Regions from separate parts of the Bariatricus sp. HCP28S3_A4 genome, predicted to be linked through region 1. Evidence: riboswitches for the same ligand, from Rfam matches in the RefSeq annotation. Region 1 holds a riboswitch; each other region holds the start of a gene.
What was found. Region 1 has a riboswitch for cobalamin ahead of ACTNBF_RS02685 (ABC transporter substrate-binding protein). Riboswitches for the same ligand answer to the same signal wherever they lie in the genome.

Region 1 (5,932 bases):
TGGCAATGCTCCGGCATGTGGATGCAAAATATTTTGTCACGAAAGAGTCCGGCAAAGCGGGGGGATTCCCGGAAAAAGTTAAGGCTGCAAAGGAGGCCGGGACTGTGCTGGTTGTGGTGGGAAGACCGGAGGAAGAAGGACTTGCGCTGGAAGAGGTATTTGATGAATTAAAGAGAAGATACGGGGATAAGAACAGGGGGTGATTGATAACATAATATCAGTCAACCCCTGAAATTGTTTTTGTGTGAATAACAATTACACAATCTTTGTCGTCCATTTGGAGCAGTCCCACACCGCATTTACAATATCCTGGTAGAATTCCGGCTCATGGCAGATGAGGAGCAGGGTCCCGCGGTATTCCTGAAGTGCCTTTTTCAGTGAATCCTTGGCATCTACATCCAGATGATTGGTAGGTTCGTCCAGCATCAGCACATTGGTTTCTTTGTTCAGGATCTTGCACAGGCGCACTTTTGCCTGTTCCCCGCCGCTCAAGACGCGAATCTGGCTTTCGATGTGTTTGGTCGTAAGTCCGCATTTGGCGAGCGCGGAGCGTACTTCATACTGAGTGTAGGAAGGGAATTCTTCCCAGATCTCATCGATGCAGGTGGTTCGGTTGTTGTGGTCTGCCTCCTGTTCAAAATAGCCGGTCAGCAGATTCTCGCCCAGCTCACATTTACCGGAAAGCGGAGGAACCAGACCGAGAATACTCTTGATCAGCGTAGTCTTTCCGATTCCGTTTGCACCGGTCAGCGCAATTTTCTGGCCACGCTCCAGCGTGAGGTTCAGAGGCCGTGAAAGGGGTTCGTCGTAACCGATGACGAAATCTTTGGTCTCAAAGATGTATTTACCCGGTGTCCGGCCGAGGCGGAAATGGAATTCCGGCTTCGGACGCTCGGCGGCGAGCTCTATGACATCCATCTTATCCAGCTTTTTCTGACGGGACATGGCCATGTTGCGGGTGGAGACGCGCGCTTTATTGCGTGCCACAAAATCCTTGAGTTGGCTGATTTCCTGCTGCTGCTTCTTGTAGGCAGCCTCAAGCTGGGCTTTCTTCACTTCGTAGATTTTCTGGAAATTGTCATAATCTCCGACGTAGCGGTTCAGTTCCTGATTTTCCATATGATAAATGATGTTCACCACTTCATTCAGAAACGGAATGTCATGGGAAATCAGGACGAACGCATTTTCATATTCGGTGAGATAACGTTTCAGCCAGTTGATATGCTCTTCGTCCAGATAGTTGGTTGGCTCGTCCAGAAGCAGGATGTCCGGCTTTTCCAGAAGGAGTTTGCCGAGCAGGATACGGGTGCGCTGGCCGCCGCTTAAGTCGGTGACATCCTTGTCCAGTCCAAGATCCAGAAGCCCCAGCGCGCGTGCGACTTCTTCGACCTTTGCATCGATCACATAGAAATCGTGCATGGTCAGTGTGTCCTGGATGGTCCCAAGCTCTTCCATAAGTGTCATCATAGTATCTTCATCCACGTCCCCGAGGCGGTCACAGATCTCGTTCATCTTCGTTTCCAGTTCAAAAAGCCAGGAAAAGGCGGATTTCAGCACTTCGCGGATCGTCATGCCCTTTTCAAGTACAGTGTGCTGATCGAGATAACCGACACGGACATTTTTTGCCCATTCGATTTTCCCTTCGTCCGGCTGGAGTTTTCCTGTAACAATATTAAAAAAAGTAGATTTCCCTTCTCCGTTGGCTCCGACAAGTCCAATGTGTTCGCCTTTCAGAAGACGGAAGGACACATCATGAAAAATGGCGCGGTCACCGAAGCCGTGGGAAAGATGTTCAACATTTAAAATGCTCATTTTCGATTCTCCTTTGTTATGTGGTAACAAGTGACAGTGTCCTGCTTATTATATTATATCTACCGGATAAAAGGCAATGGATTTCGAAAGGATTTCAAGGGAAAAATGCGGTTGCCATACAGGCGGGGATATGTTATAGTGAGGGTGTTCTATATTGGGCTTTTCAGTGCCGGGCAGATGATTCAGATCTGCCGGGTTAAAAGGGAATCAGGTGCAAATCCTGAGCGGTCCGGCCACTGTAAACAGGGAGCGAGGTTATAGATAAGTCATTGCGTATCCAGCGCGAGAAGGCATAACCGGGCGATGAGCTGTAAGTCAGGAGACCTGCTGAGAAGAATGTGAATAGCTTCCGATGAAAGCATAGATTTGCAGAATATTTCAGGGGGAAGTCTGCTTTCGTACAGGAAAAGCGGGCTTTTTTGAATGGGAAATTTGTGCTTTGCGGATCGGATCGAAAGTGGAAAGAGGGATACGATGAAAAAGAGAGCAGCACGGTTCCTGTGTATGATACTGATTGCGGTACTGATTTTCGGAATTCCGGGATGTGGTTCGGAAGAGAAAACGATGCCGGAAACGGAAGAAAATAAGATGACATCTGAACCACAGCGGGAAGAGGCGAAAGAAACGCCGGGACCAATGGAAATCAAGGGACTTACTTATGAATCTGCGATGGAACTTGATTATGCAAAAGGGTTCGGGGTATATTATTATCAGGATGGATATAAGCTGATCCGGATCCGGGACGGGGAAGACTATCTTCTTGTTCCGGAGGGCAGGAATATTCCGTCGGATCTGGAAGAAGACATCGTGATTTTACATCAGCCGCTGGACCGTATTTATCTTGCGGCAACATCGGTGATGGCATTATTTGATTCGCTTGATGCATTGGATGCGATTCGCCTGAGCGGGACACAAAAATCCGGCTGGTACATTGAAAATGCGGTGCAGGCTATGGAAGATGGCGCCATCCTTTATGCCGGAAAATACAGTGAGCCGGATTATGAACTCCTGATCGATGAGGAATGTGATCTGGCTATTGAATCCACGATGATCCTGCATACTCCGAAGGTGCAGGAGATGCTTGAGATGCTTGAGATTCCGGTATTTATCGACCGGTCCAGTTATGAGACGCATCCGCTTGGAAGAACGGAGTGGATCAAGGTCTATGCCGCGATGCTGGACAAAGAAGAACAGGCAGAGACATTTTTCAAGGAACAGTCCAAAGTAATCGAAGAACTGAAGGACTTTGAAAATACAGAGCAGACGGTTGCCTTTTTCTATGTGAGTACCGATGGAACCGTCGTGGTCAGAAAGTCCGAAGATTACATTCCGAAAATGATCGAGATTGCGGGTGGACGTTATGTTTTCGATGATCTTGAAAATACGGAAAATAACAGTGCGTCGATCAGCATTTCTATGGAAGAATTCTTTGCATCTGCAGCCGACGCGGACTATCTGATCTACAATTCATCGATCGATAATCCGGTGGAATCGATGGAGGATCTTCTGGCGAAAAGTGAGCTGTTTGCAGATTTTAAAGCGGTGCAGGAAGGAAATGTGTGGTGTACCGGAAAGTACCTGTATCAGGCGACAGACATTGTCGGAAATCTGATTACAGACATTCATCTGATGCTTACCGATGGAAAAACGGAGGAGATGACATTTTTATATAAAGTGTCATGACGATATCAGGATATGAGAAAGTGAGGAACAATGGAGAAAAGGAAGAATAAGCCGGTACGAATGGAAGAGATGAGAAGACGGATCCGGTATTTGCTGGTGTTTGCCGGACTTCTGGCTGCATTTTGTGTGATTATTGTGCTGAATATTAATACGGGAAACGTACATATTTCTGTTTCTGAGATTTTGAATATTCTATTCGGACAGGCAAAGCAGGATGCGAATTACAGAATCATCTGGAAAATTCGTCTGCCAAGAGTTCTGATGGCAGCCCTTCTCGGAGGTGCCCTTTCTCTGTCCGGGTTCCTGCTTCAGACTTTTTTTGCCAATCCGATTGCAGGCCCCTTTGTGCTTGGCATTTCCTCGGGCGCGAAAATGGTGGTCGCCCTGACGATGATCGTATTTCTGAAGTACTTCAGCAGAGTCTCTTCGTATACGCTCATTATAGCGGCATTTATAGGTTCACTGATTGCGACCGGATTCATCCTTCTGATGTCAAGAAAGATCAATCATATGGCAACCCTTCTGGTGGCCGGAATCATGATCGGCTATATCTGTTCGGCGGTTACGGATTTTGTGGTTACATTTGCGGAGGACTCGGATATCGTGAATTTGCACGGCTGGTCTCAGGGAAGCTTTTCCGGGATGAGCTGGAGCAACGTGAAGGTTGCTTTTGTATTGATTGCTGTCACCGTTGTGATTACCTTCCTCTATTCCAAGCCAATCGGTGCGTACCAGCTTGGCGAAGCCTATGCGAGAAGCGCAGGAGTCAATATCCGAGTTTTTCGTGTGCTTCTGATCCTGCTCTCCAGTATGCTGTCGGGCTGTGTGACCGCATTTGCCGGACCGGTTTCTTTTGTTGGGATCGCGGTTCCGTTTCTGGTAAAGAGGATGCTGAATACGGCGAAACCGCTGATCGTGATCCCGGGAACATTTCTGGGAGGAGCGGTGTTCTGTATGGGGTGTGATCTTATTGCACGGATGGCATTTGCACCGCTGGAACTCAATATCAGTACGGTCACTTCCATTTTCGGAGCACCGGTCGTCATCTTTATGATGCTGCACAGACAGAAGGGAAGAGAATGATGGAAAATGCATATGTAAAGCTGCAGGATCTGACGGTAGGCTATCATGGGAAACCCCTGATCCGCGATATTTGCACGGAGATTCAAAAAGGGGAGATCGTAACACTGATCGGTCCAAATGGTGCTGGAAAATCGACCATTTTAAAAAGTATCACCCGACAGATCAAAACGCTTGGAGGAAATGTCTCCATTGCGGATGAGAGGATCGATGCTATGGAAAATGCTATTCTTGCCAGGAAAATGGCGGTGGTGCTGACGGAGCGGATGAAGACGGAACTGATGACCTGCCGCGATGTGGTGGAAACCGGTCGGTATCCGTATACCGGAAGGCTGGGGATCCTCACGAAGAAAGATAAAGAAATCGTAGATGAGGCAATGGAAGCGGTGCATGTCCGTGAGCTTGAAAATCAAAGCTTTCAGGCGATCAGTGACGGGCAGAGACAGCGGATCATGCTTGCGCGTGCGATCTGCCAGGAGCCGGAGGTTCTGATCCTGGATGAACCGACTTCCTATCTGGATATTCATTATAAACTCGAACTTCTGTCGATGCTCCGGAAACTGGCAAAGGAGAAAAAAATCACGGTCGTCATGTCGCTTCACGAGATCGATCTGGCACAGAAAATATCGGATAGGATTCTCTGCGTCAGGGGTGACCGGATTTTCTGCTATGGGAAACCGGAAGAAGTATTCAAAGAAGAAGTAATCCGGGAACTCTACGGACTCGACAACGGATCCTATGACCCGTGCTTTGGAAGTGTCGAGCTTCCGAGACCGGAGGGAGAGCCGCGTGTTTTTGTAATCTCCGCCTGCGGAACAGGCATTCCGGTATACAGGAAACTGCAGAAAGAAAATATTCCGTTTGCTGCCGGAATACTATACCGCAATGACGTGGACTATCATGTGGCGAAAAGGCTTGCGGCAAAGGTGATCGAAGAAGAACCATTTTGCAGTATCCGTGATGAGGCATATCAGGAGGCAAAAGCAACGATCGATTCCTGCCAGTACGTTATCAACGCAGGCGTTACGATCGGAGAGGGAAACCAGCGGATAGCAGAACTTCTGCATGCTGCCAAAAAGAGTGGCAAAATCTGTGAATGGAAGGAAGGGAGCGGTGGATGGAAAGTGGAATGATTCATATTTATTGCGGAGACGGAAAAGGGAAAACGACAGCGGCAACAGGACTTGCCGTCCGTGCGGCTGGCTGTGGACTTAAGGTGCTGTTCGTACGTTTTCTGAAAAATGAGAATTCTGGAGAACTGCGGATTCTGGATCTCATACCGGAAATCGAAGTGATGCATATGACAAAAAGCTTCGGTTTCTTTAAGACGCTTGACGCAAAAGAGCAGGAAGAGGCA
Region 2 (5,932 bases), on a different contig from region 1:
TAAATGGCCGGGAAAGATATACTTCATTTTCTTTCAACGATGCTAAATCTTCGATCCGGATATATTTGCTGTCATCCTTGACCCCATAAACAGATACTTCTTCATCCAGTGCATCCCCTGTCTTCTTCAGTGCCTTCATGCAAAATTGCTCTGCATCTGTAACATCCGTCTGAATCATTTGTCCTTCTTCGTCTTCACAAGATTTCAATACATACTGGTATTTTGCAAACATCAGATTTTCTGCATGATCCTGATAGTACTTCAGCGTAGACGGCATTCCGACCGCCATTGCCAGCATAACCATAACAAAGAAAATACCTGCAAAAAGAACAGCATAATTTGGCATGTTCTGAAATATGATACGCAGACGGAATCTGCTGAAGAACTTCCACTTCGGCAGCCGTATCGTTTTCTTCCGTCTTGTTTTTTTAAGATCACGCCGTAAAAACTGCAAAGGCGTATGCTGCATCATGTAAATGATCACAATCAGATTCACTGCAAGCATCAGGAATACTGGTATCACTGTCGTCTTAATAAATGCATCCGGATTCCATATTGTTTCATAAGCAGGGAGGCTGTAACTGTTATAATACATGGATACTACAACATCTTTGAAGACAGTATAGCCCAACAGGTTACCAACAACAGCTGCAATCATTGTTACAAGCACAGGCATTGCCAGATAATGCCGCACGAGCTCACCCTTTGTATATCCGGATGCCCGCAGGGTGCCAATCGTCTGTGATTCTTTCGCAATGGTATTACTGATGGTGACCGCAAAAATAAATGCAATGATCACAATCAGGATATCCAGCAGGACTCCGCCCATCGCTTCATCTGACCCCATATCATCCGTTGCAAAGTTGACTGCCGGGTTTGCATAACGGGGCAAATAATCCTGAAGTTCATTATCCCACATGACCGTCTGGGTAAGCAAAGCCCTCATAAAATCGTCCGACTGTTTCTTTTCTTCAATCTCATCCATCGGTTCCTGTTCATATCTCCATGCATAGGTATAATGCAACGAACCGGACAGGCGTTCAAAGCCATCTTTCGTCACCATCGCCACATTAAATTTCAGTGCATCAAACATCAGATCTGTACTTTTCTCATGAAGAGTAGAATAATTCACATAGGAAATCAGCCCTGTCACCTGATAGGACTGCTCACTGACGGAAATGGTATCTCCAACCTGAATTCCTGCATTATCTGCATGCATCCGGTCAATGGCAATCTCCTCTTCCGTTTCCGGGAAACTTCCTTCCATCAGGCAGGCCAGATTGATATCCTCTGTTTTTTCATACACCCGTATTGTGCCATCCGACTTTCCGTCATTATCGTGATCTTCCACCTCACTCCGATAGAAATTCTCATATACAGTTACAGGGACTGCCTTTTCACCTGTTTCGATTGCATGAATCAGCTCCTGATCCGCCTTCTCATTCAGTTCAAAGTGCCCATCCTCCAGACAATACTTTTCTTTACCATCCACTGCAGCCTGCATCATGCTCCCATTGGCAACATACATCCCTGAAACAAATCCAATTGTAAGGATTAAAAACAACGCAACAACCAGATATTTTTTCCAGTCACCTTTTAATTCTCTGGGAATGCGCTTTTGAAGCGGATTTTTCACTTTCCTGTCCCTCATACTTGCCACACTCCTTACCATTCAAGCTCCACTGCCGAAATTTTATTTGTATTTTTCTCATTATGGCGCACTCTTCCATCTCTCAGCTTGATCACATGATCTGCCATATTTTTGATAGCTTCATTATGCGTAACCATAATGACCGTATTCTTATACTTTCGATTGATGTCTTCAATCAACTTCAATATTTCCTTGGAAGTCGTATAATCCAATGCACCTGTCGGCTCATCGCAAAGCAGGATATCCGGATTCTTCACAATAGCGCGTCCGATAGAAACTCTCTGCTGCTGCCCGCCGGAGAGCTGGTTCGGGAGTTTATAACGGTGTTCATAGAGTCCCAGAGTCTGTAACAGATCATCAATATCAAGCGGATGATCCGACAGATATGCACCTACCTCAATATTTTCTTTCATATTTAAATTGCCGATCAGATTATACATCTGAAACACATATCCCAGATGCTTCCTGCGGTACTGTGTCAATTCCCTTTCTCCCATATCCTCCAGTTTGTCACCGTTTATGGAAATATAGCCGAAATCGGCACTGTCGATTCCTCCAATAATATTAAGAAGTGTGGATTTTCCCGAACCGGAAGGTCCCAGCAGAACACAGAACTCCCCTTTTGCGGCCGAAAAATTCATCCCGCATAATACTTCCTGGCGGATGTCCCCACTTCCAAATCCTTTCTTTAAATCTACAACTTCCAAAAAATATCTCTCTTCCTCTGACATAACTACTCCTTTTCTCTTTTCAGTTTTCGCTTTTCTTTTTCCCGTTCTCGTTTCTGTGTTATTTCCATCAATTATCTTTCATTCCTCCTTCTATTTCCATCTGATAAACGAATATGGGGTTAGCTAAGGCTAATTCATTATATCATATATATCTTCTAATGATTCACTCAGTCATGAAAACATTTCTCAATAATGCATGTTTGCATACAAAAAAATCGTGGCAATGCAGGAGCCCCTCTCTCCATACATTGCCACGAAACAAAAGATATTAGATCTATATTATTTATTGACTCATGCGATTACTGACCGATCACTGCTGCAGTATGTGCAATATAAATTTCCTGAATCTTAGCAATTCCTCCAAGACCAGCAATCTGTGTTTCTATACTTTCAAATTCTCCGGAAGCTTCAAACATACTCTTCCATGAGTCTTCGTCGTCTCCGGCCATGTCATTATTGGCATGATCGCCGGCCACTACCATCAGCGGACGAAGGATTACTTTTTTATACCCTGCCTGGGAAACAGCTTCAATGACAGCTTCACATGCAGTTTCTTCCGGCTCTCCTTCGACAGTTCCGATAAACACGTTCTCATATCCAAGGGCAGACATCTGTGCCTGCATCTGGCTGTAAGACACCTTCGCGGTATGAGAAGTTCCATGTCCCAGGAACACAAAAGCAGCACCATCCTCTTTTGCAGCATCCAGGCTGTCATAGCCTGCTTCGCTAACTGCTTCCGCAGTAATTGCCTCAGCAACTGCTGCCTTATCGTCATTGACAGTTTCCGCATCTGCACCCACTTCTCCAAGCAGAGGTTCTGCAACTTTTACACTCTCAAATTTGTCCGCATATGCCTCAACAGATTCCATCAATTCATCATACTCTGCGCCATGCATCAGGTGTGTCGGCTGGACAACCAGATTCTTTACGCCGTTTGCGACCGCTCGCTCCAGTGCCTGATCCATATTGTCAATGCATTCTCCGTCTCTTGCCTGAATATGATTGATAATGATCTGCGCGGTAAAGGCTCTTCTTACAGACCAGTCCGGATACGCTTCCTGAAGTGCATCTTCAATTCCTTTAATATCCTCTACACGGCTGTCATTAAAAGATGTTCCGAAGCTGACAACAAGAATCTCATTTTCTCCGATATCATCCTGATTCAGCGGATCATCCTTGGATGCATCGCCTGTATCTCTTCCAAAGTAATCCGGATCTGCATTTTCACCTTCTACCAGTTCCTTCTGGGCGTCTGTCAGTGCGTCCCAGGCTTCTTTCGCTTTCTTACACTGTTCATCCGTCTCATCCGTTCTTTGCTGTACATAGATTGCGTCAATCAGCGCTGCCACCTCATCCGCAGCCTTCTGATCCTCGTTTTCTGTACTTTCTTCCTTGTCGTTTTCTACTGTTGTTTCCGCATTTTCATCGCTTTTTCCGGAACATCCTGACAGAACCAGGGTTCCCACCAATGAAACAGCCAGTAAAATGGTTACCAGTTTTTTCTTCATCCTGCTCCTCCTTCATTTTCTGGCCATTTCCGATATATTCTCATTCGCTTTTAAGTCTGCAGGATAAAAATCTCGTAGACAAAAAAGCCCTTTTCCATAAAAATGGTAAAAGGGCGTAATGAATACACAACAAAACAGCACTCCCGGCAGATACAGGCATCGCCCGGGAATGTATCATTTCCATTATGATCGGTTGCGACCAGTTACTCGTGATCTGTGGGTCCTTCCCCACTCCGTTTTTCAATAGGCAGGTCTCCTGGCTTACGGATCTTAATCTAAGGCCGCCTTCCCAATTGCTCAGTGACATAAATGGCCTTGCACTCCCCGATCACAGTGACGAGTTCGTACAGGATTTGCACCTGTTTCCCTTTTAATCAGACAACCGGTGATTGTCTGAACCTATCAAGCTTACCTTATCATATACTGCAAAAAATGTAAAGACTCCGGAAATAGAAATATCTTACAGAAAGGAAAGCAGGAGCAAGGGTACTGATGAGTATCCCCTTGCTCCTGCTCTTTGTGCTCACTTATATTTCTTTGCTACTATTTATTCTTCTTCTCCTTCGCCAGTAGTGCTGCCCCCAGCGCGCCGGCATACCGTCCGTTTTCAGTAGGTTCCACCGTCTTTCTGATTTTCGCAGAAAGGATTCTGGTAAAATATGTACTGTGACTCAACCCTCCTGTCAGAATAATCTTATCTGACAGTGCCTTCTTCTGGCTCAACTGTGCCACCTTAGATGCTACGGAATCAACGACCCCCGCCGCAATATCTTCACGATTTTTCCCGACACCGATATAATTGATGACTTCGGACTCTGCAAATACGGTGCAAAGAGAACTGATTGGTAAGACTGTTCCGCTTTCAGCCATATCAAAAAGCTCCTGAAGCGTGATTCCGAGACGATTTGCCATAATTTCCAAAAACTTTCCGGTCCCGGCGGAACATTTATCATTCATCAGGAAATCCTGCACGGTTCCGTTCTCGACCAGGATTACTTTGGTATCCTGTCCGCCCACATCAATAATCGTACAATTATCTCCTGCCATCTGTCTTCCGCCTCTTGCATGACATGTTATTTCGGTAATCACATAATCTGCAAAATCTACAGCAATTCTTCCATATCCGGTCGCTGCAACTTTTGTCTCATCAGACATGACATCCACTCCTTCTGCAAGAAGTTTCTCCTTGATAAGTAAGGTGGTCTCCTTGCTGCTCCATCCTGTAGGCAGTACAAATTGAAGCTCCTTATCCCCGATCACAGCAACTTTGGATGCTGTGGATCCGATATCTATTCCAACGTAATTCATATTCCTACCTCTTCTAACAATATTGATCTCTGTGTGGATTCAGATCCATTTCCACTTCGGTGATTTTCAAGATCTCTATATCATGTTCACGAATACACTGCCGGATCACCTCAAGATCTTCTTCTTTCACCATTAGTGAAATACCGCAGCATTTACTCGCACTTCTGGGGGTCGGAGCAATCACTGCCCAAACCCCCAGTTTTTTTAATTCTTTATAGAGACGCATTCCATTATCATGATTGGGAAACAATACATAATGCTGTATTTTCTGCATAGCTCTATGTTCCTCACATTTTTTAATTATTCAGCATTTCCACAAATGCACTGACTCTGGTACGAAGCTGCTGTGCATCACTGTCTGTATAATCTGTCTCAATTCCAAGAACCGGAATACCTGCTTCTTTCATCGCACGTTCTACAAAGTAGCCTTCTGTATCGTACAGATTACAGAATTTCAGATTCACATCAATGATACCGTCAACCTTGTACTCTTTCGCAAGACGTAAAATGTCATCAATTCTTGCGTGATTCGGCGTGAAGCAAGCACAGTTGATATTCATATACCGCTCAGAAAGAGCCATGATCTGGTCTTCCAGCGTTTCTTTTGTCTCATCCACATAGTTCTCGAAGTAGCGTGTTCCCGTACACATTTCTTCACATACCACAACCGCTCCGCTTGTCTCTACGATATTATGAAGCTTCCAGTTCGGAATTGCAAGCGGTGTTCCAGTCAG
Region 3 (5,932 bases), on a different contig from region 1:
TTATCAATGACTGCCGCAGTGTGATCAACATAAATCTGCTGAATAGCCTCGATTCCACCAAGTCCTGCAATCTGCACATCCACTTGTTCAAAAAATCCGGAATTCTCAAACAGACTCTTCCATGAATCTTCATCCTCTCCGGCCATATCATTATTTGCGTGATCCCCCGCCACAACCATCAACGGCCGGAGAATGACCTTTTTATATCCCGCATTTTTTACTGCTTCAATAATTGCCTCGCAGGAAGTTTCTTCCGGTTCCCCTTCGACGGTCCCGATAAATACATTGTCGTAGCCGAGTACCTGCATCTGTGTCTGCATCTGGCTGTAGGAAACTTTTGCCGTATGGGAGGTGCCATGTCCCATAAATACAAATGCCGTACCATCTTCCTTCGCTGCATCGAGGCTGTCATATCCTGCTGTTTCAACAGCCTGTGCCGTCACTGCCTTTGCAACAGCTTCTTTATCTGAATTGATTGCCGAAGCATCGCTTCCCACTTCACCCAGAAGCGGTTCCGAAACCTTTACGGATTCAAATTTGTCCTGGTAACGCTCCACTGCTTTGACCAGTTCATCATATTCTGCTCCATGCATCAAGTGGGTCGGCTGTACGATCAGATTCTTCACATTATTTTTCACTGCACGCTCCAGAGCCTGATCCATATTGTCAATACATTCTCCGTCTCTCGCCTGTATGTGATTGATGATAATCTGCGATGTAAATGCTCTTCTTACGGACCAGTCAGGATATGCCTCCTGCAGGGCATCTTCTATTCCTTTAATATCTTCCACGCGGCTGTCATTGTAAGATGTTCCGAAGCTGACTGCCAGAAGTTCATTTTCTCCGATTCCATCCTGGTTCCTTGAATCGTCGGCGGATGCGTCTCCGGTATCTTTTCCAAAATAATCCGGGTCCGCATTTTCTCCTTCTACCAGTTCCTTCTGCTCATCCGTCAGTTCATCCCATGCTTCTTTTGCAGCCTTACACGCTTCATCCGTCTGATCGTTTCTTTCCTGAACATAGATTGAGTCTATCAAATCTGCCACCTCATTCGCTGCTTTCTGATCATCTTCTGTTTCTTTGGTCTCCTCTTTTTCTTCCCCATTTCCACCAGAACATCCTGCTATTGTTAATGTGCTGATTACGGAAACGGCCAGTAGAATTGTGAGTAATCTTTTCTTCATTCTGAATCTCCTCCTTCTTATTTTGTCGTTCTCCCGATAATGCGTACAACAAAAAAGAGGTGCCTTTCCCATATCGTCGGTAAAAGGCACACTTCATAATAACATACGCAAACAGCACTCTCTCCAAAACAGCCGGTCTTTCACCGGTGCCTGATGATGAGAATGTGGAATATGACTCTTATCGGTTGCGACCAGTTACTCGTGGCCTGTGGGTTCTTCCCACTCCGTTGTTTGCAGGCAGGTCTCCTGACTTACGGATCCAGATCCAAGGCCGCCTTCCCAATTGCTCAGTGACATTTCTGGCCTTGCACTCCCCGTTTACAGTGACGAGTTCGTACAGGACTTCCACCTGTTTCCCTTTTAATCAGACAGCTAATGCTGTCTGAACCTGACGAACATACCTTATCACAACCCGCCTGAAATGTAAAGCCTGCTTCTTCGTTTTCCCCGATTCCAAATTCAATCGCTGCATGTTCATCTATTTCGGCCGGACCACTCCGGGCGACAACTCCTGCACATAACATAAAAAGACGGCTCATCACCGCCTTTTTATGTATTATTCTTCTTTCTCCGGAAGATCGATCTGTGGACGCACATGCAATTCCTTCGAAATATATTTGCCATCCTTTCGATGCTGCTTCACACATTCAGTCAGTAAAAATTCAATCTGCCCGTTCAGTGAACGGAAATCATCTTCAGCCCAGGCTGCGAGGGCATCGTACAGTTTTGGTGATACCCGAAGCGGTATCTGTTTTTTCGTTTCTGCCATATTAGTAAAGACTTCCTGTATTTACTATCGGCTGTGCATCATGATTTCCACAAAGCACAACCAGCAGATTAGATACCATCGCAGCTTTTCTTTCATCGTCTAATGCTATTGTATCCTTCTCTTCCAGCCTTTCAAGTGCCATCTCCACCATGCCCACGGCTCCGTCAACGATCATTTTTCTCGCATCGATGATCGCAGAAGCCTGCTGTCGCTGAAGCATGACTGCCGCAATCTCCGGAGCATATGCCAGATAAGTGATACGCGCTTCGATGATCGCAAGGCCTGCTTCCTCCACTCTGCCCTGGATCTCTTCTTTAATTCTTGCCGCAACCACTTCGCTGGAACCGCGAAGGCTTCCTTCATCCGCGACACCGTCTCCTGTGGTATCTACATTCGGAGATACATCGTAAGGATACAGCCGCACAATATTACGGAGCGCACTATCGCACTGCAGAGAAAGGTATTCCTTATAGTTGTCTACATTAAAAACTGCTTTTGCCGTGTCCACCACCCGCCATGTAACGGCAATTCCGATCTCCACCGGGTTGCCGAGGCAGTCATTGATCTTCTGACGGTTGTTATTCAGTGTCATAACCTTCAGAGAGATCTTCTTATTCACCGTCTCCACAGCCTGTCCTGCCTGTGGCTGTGTGAAAATTACAGACCTCTTAGACTGGCTGTCCACGTCTCCGCTCTGGTTCAGCTTTGTCTTCGCAGCCGGATTCACACCTACACAGAACGGATTCACAAAATAGAAACCAGGCTCTTTCAGCGTACCGACATAATTTCCGAAAAGAGTAAGCACAAGCGCTTCCTGTGGTTTCAGTGTCTTAAGACCTAAAAACAAAATCCAGCCAAGTGCCAGCCAGATACTGCAAAGAACCACAAGGATCCAGTATTCGTATTCAATCCCAAAGATCAGACCTACCGTTGCGAGTACATACAGAGCGATGGTCAGAAGCAGTACCGGCATTCCGTTCTTCCTATTGTTTAATGTGATTTCCTTCATGAGTTTCCCCTCCTTTATTTTGATATCAAAATGATATCATATTTATTTCATATGTGCAATATAATTTTGAAAAGAAAATAGATTTTGGATTAAAAAACAAAAGCCGGTGAAATGTGGATTCACACAAATCACTGGCTTTGATTTCTCAATACACTTTCGGTTTATATCTCATGTCATGTACCGAATACACCGTCATAAATGCATCCGGATCCTTTTCATTCATGAATCTCATCAGCTTCTGATATTCATGTTTGTCTACAATTGCAATGATCTCCCGGCGCTTTTCAAGCGTATACGCCCCAATCGCTTCATAGATCGTTGCACCGCTGTGCAGATCGTTCAGAATAAAATCCCGCACCAATTCTTCCTTCTGGGATACAATGCACACTCTTTTCTTTTCGTTCTGCCCGAAAATAAAGTAATCCACCACGATCCCGTTAAAATACGTACCGATCACACTCAGTACAACCGTCTTTGAGTCATAAACAAATGCAGCAGAAAGTGCCACACACATTCCGGCAAGGGACATCGCCTTCCCCAACTCCATATGCAGGAATTTGTTCATGATTTTCGCAACAATGTCCAGTCCTCCTGATGACGCATTGCGGTTAAACAAAATACTGAGTCCCACACTCACCAGCAGGATATAGGCGAGTACATCAAGTGCCTGATCTCCGGTCAGCGACTTATTATTTGGCAGAAGCGCTTCCAGAATCCCCATAAATACCGGAAGCATGATGGATGTATACACGGTCTTATATCCGAATTCCGGCCCGCACAGGATAAATCCGATGATCAGCAATCCTACATTCAGAATCATTGTAATCGCTGAAATCGAAAGCGGGATAAAATTCGATAACACGATAGCCAGACCTGAAATACTGCTGACCGCTGTATGGCTCGGAATCAGGAAGAAAAATACTGCTGCTGCGATGATCGCAACCGCACCTGTAAGGATAGCCATCTCTTTGAACACACCTTGTTTTTTCATGATAACCTCCAAAATATATTTCTTCCATTATCATAGCACAAATTGTGTCTATTGAATATCCTTCCTGCAATATTTCCAATATCCCAGAACAACACAAATGACAGCCACAGCCATCCCGATCAAAATCATTTTCCCATCCAGACAGCCATTTTCCACAATGTCCGCGCTCTCGGCATAGCCAAATGGTGTGATATATTTTAAGAATTCTGCGCTTTCGGAAATATTAGCCACAATGTTCAGGAAATACATCACAGTCGCAATTCCCAGTCCGATTCCGATTCCGCTTTTTCTGATAAAAGCGGAAATTCCAAAACAAATACCAGTCAGTTCCAGCTGCACCAGGAAAAATGCCAGATGGATCAGCGAAATTTCTTTCCACATGATTTCTTCCCCGATTCCCTTAATGGAAACAACCGACAGCGCAAAGATGATCGCATTCAGAATCACGATCTGAATAAGAACAGAAATCAGCTTTTCACTGACAACCCGGCTTCTGCTGACCGGATGTGTAAGCAGAAATTCTGCGGTTCTTTCTTTTTCTTCCTTTGCCAGAACCCCGACTGCAACAAAAGAGGCAAAAAATGCTCCGCCTAATCCCAGAATATTTCCACACTCAACAGAATAGAATCCGATCAGAGTACCAAAATTCAAACGATCCATGCCAAAAGCTGCTGTAAATGCTCCCATGGAAGCGAATATGTCGCTGACACCTTCCATTTCACCTTTCATTTCAGGATACAGCAGCACACAGATTACAATAAAAAAACCGATCGACACCGTCCATATCGCAAGTGCTTTCCAGCCTTGTTTTAATTCATGTTTTGTTAACGTCATTACTGCTCCCCTCCATCCTCATAGTAATGCATAAATATTTCTTCCAGATCCGGCTCTGCGACCGAAAGATCCGTGATATCACTGCCTGCAAGTATCTGGAGAAGTCGTTTGATATCTCCACTATAAAGAAAACTAGATACGCCGTCTGTTTCCTGAAGATCACGTACACCATCCAATCCCTGAAGTGAGATTGCTCCATGAATCGTGATGCGTTTTGCATTGGTGCGGGACAATGCTTCCACACTGTCGCAGGCAATCATACGTCCTTCCCGAATAATCGCCGCTCTCGTACAATTTCTCTGAATCTCTGACAGCACATGGCTGGACAGGAAAATGGTTGTACCCTGTTCATTTTTCTCTCTCAAGACAGAGAAGAATTCCCTCTGCATGAGCGGATCCAGACCACTGGTCGGTTCATCGAGAATCAATAACTTCGGATTATGCTGCAGCGCCGCAACGATCGCAACTTTTTTCCTGTTCCCGAAAGACAGCTCTTCCACTTTCCGGCTCGTATCAAGCTGCAGCCGGTCACATAATTCTGCCGATGCTTTCGCACAGTCTGTCTTCCTCAGATGCGCAGACAACTTCAAAATATCTTTGACCTTCATCCCCTGATAAAATACTGCTTCCGAAGGCAAGTATCCCACTTCAGACAGAATCTGATTTCTATCCTTCCCTATATCCATTCCCAGTATTTTAGCCCGCCCCGAAGTCGGATGGATCAGTCCCAGAAGCGTTCGGATCGTGGTAGACTTCCCCGCCCCGTTCGGTCCGATAAATCCGAAAAACTCTCCTTCTTCTACCGACAGATTCAACTTAATAATCCCTCTTGCTTTACCATAATATTTGGTCAGATCCGTTGTTTCAATTGCCTTCATCGTGTTCCCCCTCTTTTCGTAAATAAATAGATTTCCAGAAATCCACCATTTTCAGGAAATCCCGCTCCATCATGTCCACATCGTACTTCTCATCCTGAATCTTTTCCCAGATATATCCTTCCGAAGCCCAGTACATATCGTTATACATCATTTCGATGTCTATGCCGGGGACAAACTGACTGGAGTCAAAGTTCAGTTGTTTGACATTCTGTTTAAAATCGGCATATTTTGCGATGCTTTTCTGGATATCCGCCCTGACCTCCGGGT

Region 2: it holds a riboswitch for cobalamin, as region 1 does, so the genes downstream of both, ACTNBF_RS14675 (sirohydrochlorin cobaltochelatase) here and ACTNBF_RS02685 (ABC transporter substrate-binding protein) in region 1, are expected to answer to the same signal.
Region 3: it holds a riboswitch for cobalamin, as region 1 does, so the genes downstream of both, ACTNBF_RS01665 (sirohydrochlorin cobaltochelatase) here and ACTNBF_RS02685 (ABC transporter substrate-binding protein) in region 1, are expected to answer to the same signal.

What each region holds. Positions count from the first base shown of each region.
Region 1 covers NZ_JBQHSE010000003.1:145,912-151,843, reverse strand. The annotation lists gene cobK (precorrin-6A reductase) at 1-203, shown strand, start outside; gene ACTNBF_RS02690 (ABC-F family ATP-binding cassette domain-containing protein) at 256-1,812, opposite strand; cobalamin riboswitch at 1,960-2,158, shown strand; gene ACTNBF_RS02685 (ABC transporter substrate-binding protein) at 2,287-3,495, shown strand; gene ACTNBF_RS02680 (FecCD family ABC transporter permease) at 3,526-4,578, shown strand; gene ACTNBF_RS02675 (ABC transporter ATP-binding protein) at 4,578-5,708, shown strand; gene ACTNBF_RS02670 (cob(I)yrinic acid a,c-diamide adenosyltransferase) at 5,693-5,932, shown strand, end outside.
Region 2 covers NZ_JBQHSE010000038.1:7,728-13,659, reverse strand. The annotation lists gene ACTNBF_RS14685 (ABC transporter permease) at 1-1,651, opposite strand, end outside; gene ACTNBF_RS14680 (ABC transporter ATP-binding protein) at 1,666-2,382, opposite strand; gene ACTNBF_RS14675 (sirohydrochlorin cobaltochelatase) at 2,682-3,890, opposite strand; cobalamin riboswitch at 4,120-4,308, opposite strand; gene ACTNBF_RS14670 (acyl-CoA dehydratase activase) at 4,434-5,198, opposite strand; gene ACTNBF_RS14665 (DUF3343 domain-containing protein) at 5,212-5,472, opposite strand; gene ACTNBF_RS14660 (double-cubane-cluster-containing anaerobic reductase) at 5,495-5,932, opposite strand, start outside.
Region 3 covers NZ_JBQHSE010000002.1:128,411-134,342, reverse strand. The annotation lists gene ACTNBF_RS01665 (sirohydrochlorin cobaltochelatase) at 1-1,184, opposite strand, end outside; cobalamin riboswitch at 1,404-1,592, opposite strand; gene ACTNBF_RS01660 (PTS ascorbate transporter subunit IIC) at 1,741-1,953, opposite strand; gene ACTNBF_RS01655 (SPFH domain-containing protein) at 1,955-2,962, opposite strand; gene ACTNBF_RS01650 (YitT family protein) at 3,108-3,953, opposite strand; gene ACTNBF_RS01645 (ABC transporter permease subunit) at 4,002-4,787, opposite strand; gene ACTNBF_RS01640 (ATP-binding cassette domain-containing protein) at 4,787-5,665, opposite strand; gene ACTNBF_RS01635 (TetR/AcrR family transcriptional regulator) at 5,652-5,932, opposite strand, start outside.